DNA from 3 places in the Ruegeria sp. AM2 genome. Region 2 is predicted to be linked to each of the others. Evidence: riboswitches for the same ligand, from Rfam matches in the RefSeq annotation. Region 2 holds a riboswitch; each other region holds the start of a gene.
What was found. A riboswitch is a leader RNA that binds a small molecule or an ion and turns the genes downstream of it on or off. The one in region 2 is predicted to bind cobalamin.
Positions count from the first base shown of each region.

Region 1: linked by a shared signal. The riboswitch ahead of ACR0CR_RS07200 (CbtB domain-containing protein) and the one ahead of ACR0CR_RS11300 (hypothetical protein) in region 2 are both predicted to bind cobalamin.
Region 3: linked by a shared signal. The riboswitch ahead of ACR0CR_RS07270 (DUF1636 family protein) and the one ahead of ACR0CR_RS11300 (hypothetical protein) in region 2 are both predicted to bind cobalamin.

Region 1 covers NZ_JBQFXE010000002.1:330,222-334,899, reverse strand. The annotation lists gene ACR0CR_RS07215 (cobyrinic acid a,c-diamide synthase CobB) at 1-457, shown strand, start outside; gene cobA (uroporphyrinogen-III C-methyltransferase) at 454-1,182, shown strand; gene cobF (precorrin-6A synthase (deacetylating)) at 1,175-1,921, shown strand; cobalamin riboswitch at 1,960-2,165, shown strand; gene ACR0CR_RS07200 (CbtB domain-containing protein) at 2,201-2,365, shown strand; gene ACR0CR_RS07195 (CbtA family protein) at 2,370-3,068, shown strand; gene ACR0CR_RS07190 (hypothetical protein) at 3,136-3,630, shown strand; gene ACR0CR_RS07185 (DUF1636 family protein) at 3,627-4,013, opposite strand; gene ACR0CR_RS07180 (DUF302 domain-containing protein) at 4,112-4,570, shown strand; gene ACR0CR_RS07175 (thiamine pyrophosphate-binding protein) at 4,650-4,678, shown strand, end outside.
Region 2 covers NZ_JBQFXE010000004.1:188,727-193,404, reverse strand. The annotation lists gene ACR0CR_RS11320 (bifunctional 2',3'-cyclic-nucleotide 2'-phosphodiesterase/3'-nucleotidase) at 1-800, shown strand, start outside; RNA gene ffs (signal recognition particle sRNA small type) at 840-938, shown strand; gene rsgA (ribosome small subunit-dependent GTPase A) at 1,094-2,122, shown strand; gene ACR0CR_RS11305 (alpha/beta hydrolase family protein) at 2,126-2,992, opposite strand; cobalamin riboswitch at 3,156-3,378, shown strand; gene ACR0CR_RS11300 (hypothetical protein) at 3,463-3,867, shown strand; gene ACR0CR_RS11295 (protein-tyrosine phosphatase family protein) at 3,870-4,373, opposite strand; gene ACR0CR_RS11290 (DNA polymerase III subunit gamma/tau) at 4,538-4,678, shown strand, end outside.
Region 3 covers NZ_JBQFXE010000002.1:344,146-348,823, reverse strand. The annotation lists gene ACR0CR_RS07280 (hypothetical protein) at 1-513, opposite strand, end outside; gene ACR0CR_RS07275 (NAD(P)-dependent oxidoreductase) at 640-1,626, opposite strand; cobalamin riboswitch at 1,732-1,937, shown strand; gene ACR0CR_RS07270 (DUF1636 family protein) at 2,023-2,403, shown strand; gene cobW (cobalamin biosynthesis protein CobW) at 2,400-3,455, shown strand; gene cobN (cobaltochelatase subunit CobN) at 3,470-4,678, shown strand, end outside.

The DNA.
Region 1 (4,678 bases), on a different contig from region 2:
GGATGCTGATCTGGTCTGGCTGCCGGGCGGCTATCCTGAATTGCATGCAGGAACCCTTGCCGCTGCACAGACGTTCCAAAATGGGCTGCGCAAACATGCCGAATCCAAACCTGTTCACGGCGAATGCGGCGGCTACATGGCCTTGGGGCAGGCCTTGATCGATAAATCCGGTGTACGGCATGAAATGGCGGGGGTTTTGGGGCTGGTCACCTCGTACGAAAAACGCAAGTTCAACCTTGGGTACCGCCGTGCGGAATTGCTGGCCCCGATGCCCGGATTTGCGTCTGGTGCGGCGTTGCGCGGGCATGAATTTCACTACTCCTCGATTCTGGAACAACCCGACGCGCCGCTGGCGCGCGTATTTGATGCAGAAGGGGCGGAAGGACCGCAGACCGGATCGGTCCGTGGCAACGTGACAGGAACATTCTTCCACTTGATTGCAGAGGCGTCGGTATGAGCGGCTATGTTTCGTTTGTCGGCTCCGGCCCCGGCGACCCGGATTTGCTGACGCTCAAGGCAGTAGACCGGCTGCAAAAGGCCGACGCTGTGCTGTTTGATGATCTCAGTAGCGGTCCAATTCTGGGCCATGCGCGCAAAGATGCCGATCTGGTGGGCGTAGGCAAACGTGCCGGACGTCCCTCGCCCAAGCAGGATCATGTTAGCCGGTTGCTGGTGGAATATGCGCAGACTGGTCAACGGGTTGTTCGGTTGAAATCCGGCGATGGTGGCATGTTCGGACGGCTTGAGGAAGAACTGGTGGCCTTGCGCGAAGCAGGGATCGACTATGAAATCATCCCCGGCATCCCTTCGGCAGTGGCGGCAGCGGCAGCGGCCGGCATTCCACTGACCCGAAGGCTGACCGCGAGGCGGGTGCAATTTGTCACTGGACACGACGTCAGCGGCAAACTGCCCGAGGATCTGAACTTGCCCGCACTGGCCGACCCGGATGCAACAACGGTTGTTTTCATGGGCAAGCGGACATTTCCCCTGTTGGTAAAAACGTTGCACACGCATGGCCTGCCGTTGGATACTCCGGCGCTAATGGCAGAATCTGTTTCCACGCCCGATCAAAAGCTGAACCGCTCTACGATTGGCGCGTTGTCCGAACAACTGCTCGGAGAGCTCGGAACCGCCCCTGCGCTGATCCTCTATGGCCCGCTGGCAGAATTCGATGATGTTTGACCTGACGCTGATCGGCATTGGCACCGGCAGTCCTGACCATGTGACGTTTCAGGGCGCAAAGGCCATACGCACGGCAGATTTAATTCTGATTCCCCGCAAAGGTGAGAACAAAGCTGATCTGGCAGGCCTGCGCGAAGAAATCATCGCACAAGTTACCGATGTATCGCCCGAAATCGCCTATTTCGATATCCCCAAGCGCCGTTCTGATGACGGCTACCTCAGTGGCGTCGACGAATGGCACGACGCAATTGCGCTGCGGTGGCAAGACGCGATCAGCGCGCACCCCGAAGCGCGCCAAGTGGCGCTGTTGATCTGGGGTGATCCATCGCTCTATGACAGCTCGTTGCGAATAGCATCTCGGCTTGACCCACAACCGAAAACGCGGGTGATTCCGGGCATTACGGCGCTTCAGGCCCTGACGGCGGCCCATGCAATTCCAATCAACGATCTGGGCGCGCCCTATGTCGTCACCACCGGACGCCGCATTCGGGATGAAGGCTGGCCCAAAAATGCCTCAAAAGTGGCGGTCATGCTCGATGGGGAATGCTCGTTTCAAACCCTCGAGACGGAACACTACGACATCTGGTGGGGGGCCTATGTGGGCATGAAGGAGGAAATTCTTGTCAGCGGCCCCCTGTCAGAGGTGGCCGAGCAGATTGTGAAAACCCGTGCCAATGCCCGCGCCGACCATGGGTGGATCATGGATGTCTATTTGCTGAAAAAGCGTGATCTGACGTAAAAGGTCGCAAATGGAGATTGCGCCCGCCTGGCCTTAGCGGCTAAATGAAGTTGTCTGGTCCCGCCGGAGCCATCCGGATGCTAAGAGGGAATTTGGTGCGACCACCCCGGTGGTCAAATCCCAAGCCGCCCCCGCGACTGTAAGCGGAGAGCCCTGTTCAACCAGCCACTCCTGTTCTCAGGGGGAAGGCGAACAGAGGCACCGACCCGCAAGCCAGGAGACCTGCCAGGCGCAAAATGAAACACCGGCCGTCGGGTGCGGCGGCAAAGGAGAAATAAGATGGCAACACAAACACAGACGGCTTCGCGCACTGGTTTCCTTCCGGTCATGTTTGCTGTGATTCTTGGCTTTGGCGTCATCACGCTGACCGGCCACGTTCAGGCTGCGGCGCTGCACGACGCGGCGCATGACGTACGCCACGCAACCGGCTTCCCCTGCCACTAAGACCATGTTCAGTCGCATTCTGACCAGCGCGTTGTTCGCTGGTGCTGCAGCCGGGTTGATTGCCGCCCTGCTGCAGTTGGTCTTTGTGCAACCTGTATTGCTGCACGCCGAATTGTATGAATCGGGTGAACTGGTGCATTTCGGGGCCGAGGCCGTGACGGCTCATCCCGAACTGCCCGGTATGTTCTCGGAACTGACCCGTGACGCGCTGAGCGTGATCTTCACAATGCTGACTTACACCGGTTACGCGCTGGTAATGGTTGCGCTGATGTCCGTAGCCGAAGGTCAGGGACACAAGATCGACGGTCGGACCGGTGTTCTGTGGGGCTTGGCAGGTTTCATCGCCTTTCATTTGGCTCCAGGCTTCACGCTGGCACCCGAAGTGCCCGGCGTTGCAGCGGCTGACGTCTATGCGCGGCAGGTCTGGTGGTTCGCAACGGTCGCAGCTGCTGTTGTCGCCCTTTGGCTCATCGCGTTCGGTGGCAACCTGATCAGCTATGTGATCGCTGCTGCCCTGCTGCTGGCCCCGCATCTGATCGGCGCGCCCGAACCGGACGTATTCACAGGCCCGGTCCCGACCGAGATCGGCGCACTGTTTGCCGCGCGCGCCTTTGGCATTGGCCTGGCGGCCTGGGTGCTGGTGGGCGCTTTTGCCGGGTATTTCTGGCAGCACGAAGGCCAACGCTCCGAAGCAACGGCCTGATAGCTTCTCAAGCGGGCGCGCCGGGTTCCTCCCGGCGCGTTTCGTTTTTGTCTTCAAGGAACTAGATATGTCACGTTCACTTGCCCTTTTTGCCATCGGCCTGGTCTTTGGTGGTGGCGCAGGGTTTGTTCTCGCCGCAGGGAATGGCATCACTTTTGACGGCCACGACCACGGAGATCCATCGCATCATGGCGCTTCACATGCCGAGGCGATGGCGCACGACCACGCGACGGCAATCAACCTGCCTGCGGGCCCGAATGCACCCGGAATTGAAATCGCGCTGCAGCCGGACCCAATGTCCGGATGGAACCTGCATGTCATGCCTCAGAACTTCCGGTTTTCGCCCGAGAATGCCTCGACCGCCGGTGTCCCCGGAGAGGGTCACGCGCATGTCTATGTCAACGGAACGAAACTGGCCCGGCTATACGGCAACTGGATGCACATCGGAGACCTGCCGAAAGGCGAGGTCGAGGTATCCGTTTCGCTCAACTCAAACAGCCACAGTCCGCTGATGGTCGATAACGAGCCGGTCAGCGCCATGGTCACCGTACAGGTCGACTAAAGCGCCGGTATGCGCGCGCGCAAACACATTCGAAGCCGCCCGCAGGGTCGGGCGTCTTCAATCCAGCCCTTGGGGCTGTCCAGATAGGTTTGACAGGTCGCGGCAATATCTTTGGCGTCCGAGGTCACCTTGACCCCCGAAAAAACATAAGACGCGCGACCTTCTGCCTGCAACGCGAGCGCGACAGGTTCAGTGCAACCGCTGAAACACGCGTGTTCGCTGACCGTCACCTGAGCCTCAAGCCCGGCTTGCGCTAATGCCTCTGTCACGGCCTTCTTCTCGGCCTCACGGTCTCGATGGCCCGAGCAACTGTCGCAAATCAAAAGGCGCACCCGATCCAATCCTGACCCCATTACGTTGTGCTGAACCGTTTCTGATGCCATCTGCCCCGCAGTGCAATCGGGAAAACGCACAAGAATGTGAGTGCGCGCTTTCCGGGTTTCTGGCATCAAATGACGAACAACCAGCTCAGGAGTCTCCGATGAAAGCGCCTTGGATTGCACTAGCCTTGATCGCCCTGCCCGCCTGGGCACAGGATTCTCTGTCGGGTTGGGCCGTATATTCGACCGACAAAAGCTATAGCCAGTTGGTGGATGACACCAAAGCCGCTGTCAAAGAGCACGGTCTGATCGTTGTGACGCAAGCCGGTCCCACCAAGGCCGCCGCGTCACGCGGCATCACCATTCCCGGCAACCGGGTGATCGGAGCTTTCAACAACGACTATGCGGTGCGCGTACTGGAAACATCGCTCAATGCGATGATCGAAGCACCGATCCGGTTCTATGTGACCGAGAACGAAGACGGCACCGCCACCCTGTCCTACAAGACCCCCAGCTTTGTCTTTGCGCCCTATGTCTACGAAGGCGGAGAACCTTTGCGAGACATCGCCGAAGAGCTGGACGGCAAATTTCAAGCCGTCGCCGAAACCGCAGTCAAATAGTCACACTGACGTGATCCGCCTTGCGTCCGAGGCCTTCCTCCGCAATCTGCAATGAAACAGTTTTTCGGAGCACGACCAAATGCAGGACCTCTCGCCCCGCGCTGCGGA
Region 2 (4,678 bases):
TTTGTGTCCAAGATCGCGGGCTATTCCTGCTTGCACAAGCGCAAGCCGCCGCCCTACGTCCATTTCTGGCCGGCACCGAGCTTGAAGGCTTGCCGGTCCTGTCCGCCGCAGCACCGGCTAAGTTTGGCGGACGGGCGGGCCCTGCGTATTTTACCAATGTCCCACCCGGCGATATTTCGGTTCGGCACATTTTCGACCTGCATGTCTTTCCCAATGAACTGCGCGCGGTTCGGGCCTCGGGCGCGCAGATCCGGGACTGGCTGGACATGTCCGCCGGGCTGTTCAACACGTTGCCAGAAGAAGTCCCGACCTCGCTGGTCGACCCGCAGCGCACGGGGCATAATTTCGACGTCATTCATGGCTTGAGCTACGAAATCGACCTGTCCGTTCCGGCCCGGTTCGATGCCGACGGGCATCTGATAGACCCCAGTTATTCCCGCATCCGCACGCTTTGTTTTGACGGGAAACCGGTTGCGCCTGATCAGGATTTCATTGTGGCTTTGAATGACTTTCGCGCAAATGGCGGTGGTCATTTCCCAATTGCCCAAGATGCCAGCCTCATCCCGTTGCCGTCGCTGCCGATCCACGGCCTCTTGTGCGACTATGTGACTGGGCACCTGCCCCGCGATCCCTTGGCGCTGGCCCCCAGACCCTTCACTTTCGCGCCTTTAGGCGGCGCATGTGCAACCTTGCTCACCAGCCCTGACGCGCGCAACTGTCTGGACGAGTTGAAGGAATACGATCCAAACGTTCTGGGCCTAGATCCCGACGGGTTTTTGCAGATTCAACTGACGCTCTGACGGGTTGCCATTTTCGCAGACGGCGCTTATATCGACCCCTGAGAGGTTGGCGCGGGCGAGCGCCTCGCCAACCTGGTCAGGTCCGGAAGGAAGCAGCCACAACGAGCCCCGCTTGGGTCGATGTCCAACCTCTCACTTGCAACCACCAGCCGCAGGAGGGCTTTTATGATTGTCGCAAAACCCCTTCGGGCGGATCGGTTCTGAATTTCTGAATGCACTGACTGCCTGAACACATCCCCAACGGACGCGCGCGCCATCTGTCGGGTTTGCTGTATTTGAAGACAGGCAAAACAATGTCAAAAACGCTTACGGACCTTGGATGGTCCACTTTCTTTGCCGCGCAGCATGTCGCGGATACTTCGCTGATTCCATTCCGTATCTCGGCCGTTCACCGAGATCGGCTGATCGGGCTAAACCCGGACGGTGAAACACCTCTGCTGACGCCGTCACACCCAATCGGAGCTCTTGCGGTTGGCGACTGGGTTCTGGCGGACTCGCAAGCCCGCGTTCAAAGCGTGCTCGACCGGCGCAGTCTGCTACAACGCCGCGCGGCTGGTACAGGTGCCGGGCAGCAGTTGATTGCGGCCAATGTCGATGTGCTGTTCATCGTCTCATCGTGCAATGCCGATTTCAATCTGGCCCGGCTGGAACGCTATCTTGCGTTGGCACATCAGGCTGGCTGTTATCCGGTGATTGTTTTGACCAAGGCGGACGAATGCGCTGACCCCCGAGGCTATGCCTCACGCGCGCAACACTTGGGGCAATTTGTGACGGTCCTCACCATCAACGCGCTGGATCACACAGAGATCCAACAGGTTCTGGCATGGTGCCCCAGCGGGCAGACGGCAGCGCTGGTCGGATCATCTGGTGTTGGCAAAACAACGCTCGCGAACGGTATGACCGGGCAGACCGCAGACACCGCCGGTATTCGTGAGGATGACGCACGAGGCCGGCACACAACAACAGCGCGGTCCTTGCACCGTATGATCAACGGCGGGTGGCTGATCGACACGCCGGGTATGCGGGCATTGCGACTACTGGATGCGCGTGACGGGGTGGACGAAGTGTTCTCGGACATTTCGGACCTGGCGGAAGCGTGCCGGTTTTCTGATTGCCAACACGTCACCGAACCCGGCTGCGCGGTGCTAGCCGCCATCGAGTCCGGCACGTTGGACCCCGACCGGGTTGCGCGTTGGCGCAAGTTGCTGCGTGAAGATCAGCGCAATTCAGAAACCGTGGCGCAATCGCGCGCCCGTGACAAGGCGTTTGGCAAAATGGTGCGTTCCGTCATGCAGGACAAGAAATCGCAACGGCGAAACTGAAGATCAATGGTCCCGGTCCAGCAGCCGGGGCCACACGGCCGCATTTCGGCGAGCGAAAACGCCGATATGGCCGATTTCCGACAGCCCGAAATCGGTCGGTTTTAGCAAGTGGCGTTTTGCATCCGGACCGTAAAGGTTTGCCAGCCGCCAGACAGCTTCGGGCGGCACCATCTGGTCATCTTCGCAGGCAAACAAATCGACCCGACCGCCTCGTTGCGCCCATTCAGCCTTGGGCAATGTACGACCGATATCCGGGTGATAGCTGGTGGGCGAGGTGCACCATTTGCGCCATTGCCAATAAACCCGCGCGGGCAAGTCCGAGCCGAACCCCAGCGCCTTGCCCGGCAGATAGCCTAACGCACGGACGGTCAACGGTGCGTGGCCGTACCAAAACAAGCCAGCAAGGGCGCGATAGGGCCACGGGTGATCCTTTACGGTGACCATACCTGAACACACGCAAATCATCCGGTCGATTTGTTCGATGTCCGGCTGAACAGGACCCAGCATTCCGCCCACCGAATGCCCGATATTCCACAATTCTGCTTTAGGGAACCGGCGGCGCATCTCAGCCCGCGCGGCTGGCATATCCACCAGCGCCCAGTCGGCCATGGTCACCTGTGAATCCTTTAACCGACCGGTCAGAGAGTGGCCGAAATCCCGGTAATCATAGGTCAGGCAGGCCATGCCTCTTTCCGCTGCCAACCAGTGGGCAAAATGCTGGTAATAATCCCGCGGAACCCCGGTTGCGCTGTTCAAGACTACGACGGTTTGCGGTTCTGTGATCGGCAGATAAAGCCGACCCGACAACATCCCCGTACCGGATGGAAACTGCAGGTCTTGGGTCAAAACGGCTTGCTGGTCGTCCAACATTCTAGCCTCCTGGCTCATCTGAACTGATCAGTTCACCAACTATTCCGCAATGCGCGACCGCCGTGAGTCAAGGCAGACCCAACGTAACCAACACATGATTCGGCTGAACACCCCCTTTCTCGGGTCCTGTGTTTCAATCCGCTTGACTCGAATGCCGTGCCGCCGCTAGCCATAACTCGATGGTTTTCGCACCTCAGTTTGAGGTCGAAATGAAAAGGGAACACGGTGCGGTCCTGCCCGGCAATGCTGGAAACGGACCAAGGCCGCGACTGCCCCCGCAACTGTAAGCGGAGAGCGATGCCGGAATGCCACTGACCGTAGGGTTGGGAAGGTCGGCAAAGCACTGAACCGCAAGTCAGGAGACCTGCCATCCGAACCAAAACCGAAACTCGGGCGGGGTGTCCGGGCAGGTCGTCAGCTTGCTGTCACACCGGTCTTTCGCCTTTTGTCCGTCGCGCGGAGGGCGCATTATGATCTGGAAGACCAAAACCCACACTTACGCGGCAACGCTGTGTCAACGAACAGGCCAACCCTGCCCCGCACTAGCCCGCATGGCCCGCGGTCTGGCGCAGGGAATGGCTATGACAAAGCCTGTGACCGATGACGCGTTTCAGTTGGACGGCAGTGCTGAACTGACCCATTGCTCGGATGGCTGCATCGCGCGCTTCCGAGCAAATTTGGATCAGGTGCGCGTGTTCTGCGGAACCGACGCTGAGGCGGAGATCGACGCGCTGGATATCTTCGCCGACATGATGTTCGGAACTGAACGCACTGCACGCCCGTCAAAGGGCCTCACACCGCCATGCGCGATGATCGAGGTCCTCTTGCTTGAGCAGGAAAAAGCGCTGGTCGCACAAGAACCGGCACACGCCTGACGTTAAGGCTGAATAGGAACCCGGGCCGTTGAGACCGCCCATGCCATTTGGGCATCGGTCTCGACGGCGCATGGCCGCAATTTGCGCAGTCGCGCCAGTGCCGCGTCCGGTTGCTCACCGCATTCGACCATGACCCTCAGCACGACCATGCCCGATCGCCCGCACCCGCCGCGACAATGCACCAGAACCCGACCTCCACCAGACAGGGAATGGCGAACGGCCGCACTGATCTCGGGCCAAAGCTCGTCGATTTCGGCTGAAGGGGCACCAAAGTCTTCGATCGGCAAATGCGCCCAACGGCTGGCGCGACCCTGAATGTCGCTTCCGAAATCCGGTGCCCCATCCTGCAGCATTTCGACCTCGGTGGTCATCGAGATGACAAGCCCCGGCTTCCAGTCAGCAATTAAGTCCAGATCGCCCGCGTAATCCCCGCCACGTCCCGGCATCGAGGTCAAAGCAAGAGTGCCTCCGCCAACCTGAACAGCGTAGATCACAAGCTGAGTCATGAAACACCCCCGAAACACATAACTAAAAATCAGTATCTGAAATGCATTCGCAGATTTTAGCCTCGACAGTTCACAATCCAAAGCAAAATCCTATGCGCGCCCGGTGGACGTGGACGACGGCGGTCACTACGCTGCGAATCTGATACGAATCCATCAGAGCAGACATGACCGACTCATCCAGTCCCGCCTATCAGGTGCTTGCCCGCAAATACCGCCCGGAAACCTTTGCCGATCTGGTCGGTCAGGACGCGATGGTACGCACCCTGAAAAACGCGTTCGAGGCGGACCGGATCGCGCAAGCTTTC
Region 3 (4,678 bases), on a different contig from region 2:
CAGAACCACATTGTCCGGCAAACCGAAATAGCCGAGCTTGAATTGATCGAACTGTGTCGTGGCAGGGACCAATCTGGGATCTGCATGGTGGCGCAAGTGACGCACGATGGTGCCCGGCGCCGGATTCAAAGCGGGAAGGCCCTGAAACAGGAACCGCTCACTTTCGTGGGAGGCAGCCAGATGAATATCGACAAAGCCGGGCTCGAACGGCCCGGCAACGATATCCAGATGGTCCAGGCAAACCCCCGCTGCGGACTTTCTTAAGGCAGCGCGAAACTCGGGCCCCAAGTTGGCAGCGGCGCTTTTGTGAAAAACGACAATCGCGTCCCGACATGTTTCGATGAACTGCCGACATTTGTTTGGTCGCGTGCTTTTGGGGGCTAATGCGATCTGAAAGGAATACCTGTCGGACAAATGATCCCGGGCCATGGCGGCCAGCTGGTCGACACGCATCGCCTTGCCGCCCATGTTCTTTTGCCCGATGCGATAGGCAAATATCACTTTTCTCTGCATATCGACCGCTCGTGACCTTCAATAGCAACGTGCCTGACGGGTACAGTCAGAGCGTTGCGCATGGTTCAAATAACATATTGACCCAAGCGGGTAAACGAATGCGAAACAACTTAGATTTCAAACGCTTCAGCGGTTCTTTGGAACCACCTCATACCCCGGTTCTTCAGGCTCCTCATCGGTCATTTCCGGCGGAAATCCGGGCGCGCGAATGTCCAACCCGGTCGCATCCTCAAGCCGCCTGATGATGTTCGGAGACAGCTCGCGTTCGCCGTACCGGGCGATGCCATCTTCGATGATTTCGATCATCAAAGGGTTAATCTCCAACGGCACACCAGCGCGGTCAGCCACATCTTGAAACAGGCCGATGTCCTTTTTCACCAGATCCATGGTGAACGAAATATCGCGCGATCCATTCAGGATGACCTGACTTTCGGTTTCGTGCACAAAAGATGTGCCCGATGAGATTTTTATGGCCTCATAGGTGGTCCCCAAGTCCATCCCAGCGGCCTTTGCTGTGACCAAAGCCTCGGCACAGGTGATCAAGTTTGCTGTGGCCAGATAGTTGGTCAGCACTTTCAGTACCGACGCGGATCCCAATTCACCGGTGTGCAGAACCCTACGACCCATCGTGGTGAGAAAAGGTAGAATGCGTTCAAACGTCTCGCGATCGCAGCCAGCGAAGATCGAAATATTCCCGGTTGCCGCCCGATGGCAACCACCCGAGACAGGGCAATCAACCGCAGCCCCGCCTTGTTCGATGACCAGCGCGCCGAGGCGTTTGACCTCAACCTCATCCGTGGTCGACATCTCCATCCAGATTTTTCCCGCGCCAACCTCGGGCAGCATGTCCTGCATGACGGCATCCGAAGCCGCAGGGGATGGCAGGCAGGTGATCACGGCATCGCAATCGCGCATCATTTGCGCTGGGTCTGTGGCTGCCTTTGCACCTTTGCCGACGAACTCCGCCACCAGATCAGGATTAAGATCATGAACTGTTAAATCGATCCCGTTCCGTAGTAACGAACCCGACAGCTTGCCCCCGACGTTTCCAAGCCCAATAAACCCGACCTTCATACCCCTGGCCTCCCTAACCTTGTCTTTCCACCATGCCAGCACGGCGCATCTCTTCGGTCATGCCGCCCTGCGACGCTGGTTGGTCGCTTTTCATCCCCTTTTCGTGGATTGAATGAGACTCGCTTGACAACCCCCCTGCCCGTACCGCATGTCCCTTGCGTTGGTGTCCTCGTGAGAGGATGAAAAGGGAATGCGTCAGCGGATCTTCCGTCAAACGCAGCCGCCCCCGCGACCGTGACCGGAGAGGGTGCCCAAGCCACTGGCCAGCAGGCCGGGAAGGCGGGACATCCGGCAGAGTTCAACCTCTGACATCCGCAAGCCGGGAGACCTGCCAGCACCCGAGTATGCAACCGGACGGGGTGTTCCGGCGTCGGGTCAAAGGCGACCCGCATGAAACCCCGTCCCCCACAAAAAGGATTTGGGGGGATGAGAGACATGACCGAGACCGCACCGGTCGAATTGTTGGTATGCACCACCTGCCGTCGCGGCCTTCCCGTCGAGGATGACGCCCAGCGGCCCGGAGCTTTGCTACACAAAGCGCTGGAGCAAGCTGATCTGCCCGAAGGTATAACGCTGAAAGCCGTCGAATGCCTGTCGAATTGCGACGAAGGCTGCTCGATCGTGCTGCGCGGGGGACCTGATCGCTGGACCTTCGTCTATGAACATCTCAACGAAACAGACCACATCGAGACCATTGTCGAAGGCGCAGCAAAGTATCTTGCGACCGAGGATGGATTGGTCAAATGGCGCGAGCGCCCCGAACATTTCCGCAAAAACTGCGCAGCCCGCATTCCCCCGATTGGAGCCCTGAAATGAGCAATCTCGAAAAACTCCCCGTAACCGTGATCACCGGCTTTCTGGGCTCGGGCAAGACCACGCTGGTGCGCCACCTGATGCAGAACCCGCAGGGCAAGCGTCTGGCCGTTGTGGTGAATGAGTTCGGAGATGTCGGCGTCGATGGCGACATCCTGAAATCCTGCGCCATTCCGGATTGCCCGGCAGAAAACATCATGGAACTGGCGAACGGCTGCATTTGCTGCACCGTGGCCGATGATTTCATCCCCACGATTGAAGCCTTGATGGCGTTGGAACCGCGACCGGATCACATCCTGATTGAAACCTCTGGTCTGGCGCTGCCCAAACCGCTGCTGAAGGCATTCGACTGGCCGGATATCCGGTCCAAGATCACCGTCGACGGCGTAATCGCTCTGGCCGATGCCGAGGCGGTGGCGGCCGGTCGCTTCGCCCCGAATGTCGAGGCGGTGGATGCCCAGCGCTTGGCGGACGATTCCATCGACCACGAAACGCCCCTGTCCGAGGTATTCGAGGATCAGATCTCCTGCGCCGATATCATCCTGCTGACCAAGCCCGATCTGGCGGGTCCTGAAGGCGTCTCCAGGGCCAAGGAAATCATCGCAGCCGAAGCACCCCGTCCACTGCCCGTCGTCGAAGTCGCCGAAGGCGTGGTGGACGTACGCGTCGTGTTGGGTCTTGAGGCGGCAGCCGAAGATGACATGGACGCTCGCCCCAGCCACCATGACGGTCACGATGACCACGAGCATGACGATTTCGAAAGCATCATCGTCGACCTGCCCGAACAGACCGATCCTGCCGCGCTCGTGGCGAATATCGAACGTCTGGCCAAGGAACTGAACATCCTGCGAGTCAAAGGCTATGCCGCCGTTCAAGGCAAACCGATGCGTCTGCTGGTTCAGGCCGTCGGCGCACGCGTGCGTCATCAATATGACCGTCCATGGCAGCCCGATGAGGCGCGCCGCTCGCGTCTGGTCGTCATTGCTGAACATGACGACATCAAAGAGGCTGAAATCCGCGAAATCCTCGCGGGCATCACCGAAGCCGCCGAGTAAGCGCAGGGTAAACCATGCACGTCGTCTTCCGCGAAAGCCACGGGTTAGAGGAAACCGAGACCCCAACAGATCTGGGCCAGAGTCCAGCGGATCTGGTGGTGTTGTCTTTCTCCGACAGCGACCTTGGCGCTTTCGCGGCAGGCTGGCATCGCGGTGGCGGGCCGGACGGTCGGATGCCGACCCTGCGGTTGGCCAATCTGACGGCGCTGAAACACCCTCTGTCCGTTGACACCTATGTGGAACAGACGCTGGAGGGCGCAAAGGGCATCCTGATCCGTCTGATCGGCGGGGTGCCCTACTGGGCGTACGGCCTGCAGCAGGTTCTGTCGCTGGCGCAAGCCAAGGGGATTGCTGTGGCCGTGCTGCCCGCCGACGGGCGCGAGGATACGCGGCTGGACGCATATTCGACCCTTCCCGTCTCAACCTTGCGACGGCTGGCACATCTCTGCGACACCGGCGGCGAAGTCGCGGCACAAGCAGCTTTGGCACAGATGGCACTGGCAGCGGGGCTTTATGCAGGTCCGGTGATGGGCGCAAAGTCCCTGCCCGACACCGGCGCATGGTGTCCTGATCTTGGGGTGATCCCGGCAGAGCAGGCGTTCTCCGGTGACACAAAACGCGTTGTGGTGACCTTCTACCGTGCCTATCTGACCTCGGCTGACACCGCCCCAGTAGCCGCCCTGATCCGCAGCCTGCGCGCGCGGGGGTTTCAGGCCGTAGGCTTGTTCGCTCCCTCGCTGAAGGCCCCAGCCGCCGCCGACTGGCTGCGCGAAACCATCATATCACTTGCCCCATCCGCGATCATCAACGCCACTTCGTTCTCGGGCAAAGGCGCGTCTGGCTCGTCACCTCTGGACGTCGCTAATGTGCCGGTCTTTCAGGTCGCACTGGCCACCTCGCGCCGCAAAGCCTGGGCCGAGGCGGAGCGCGGCCTCTCGCCCGCTGACCTTGCCATGCATGTGGTGCTGCCCGAGGTGGACGGGCGGATTACGGCTGGCATCGCCTCGTTCAAGGAACCGGGCAAGCGCGACCCACATCTGGAATATTCCCGCTTTGCCCACCGAGCCGAGAAGGAACGGATCGAGGCTATCCTAGACCGCGTCACCGGTTGGCTGAACCTTCAAGATAAACCCAAGGCCGATCAGGTGCCAGCGCTGGTGCTGTCCACCTATCCCGGCAAAGACTGGCAGATGGCCCATGCGGTGGGTCTGGACGCGCTGGCC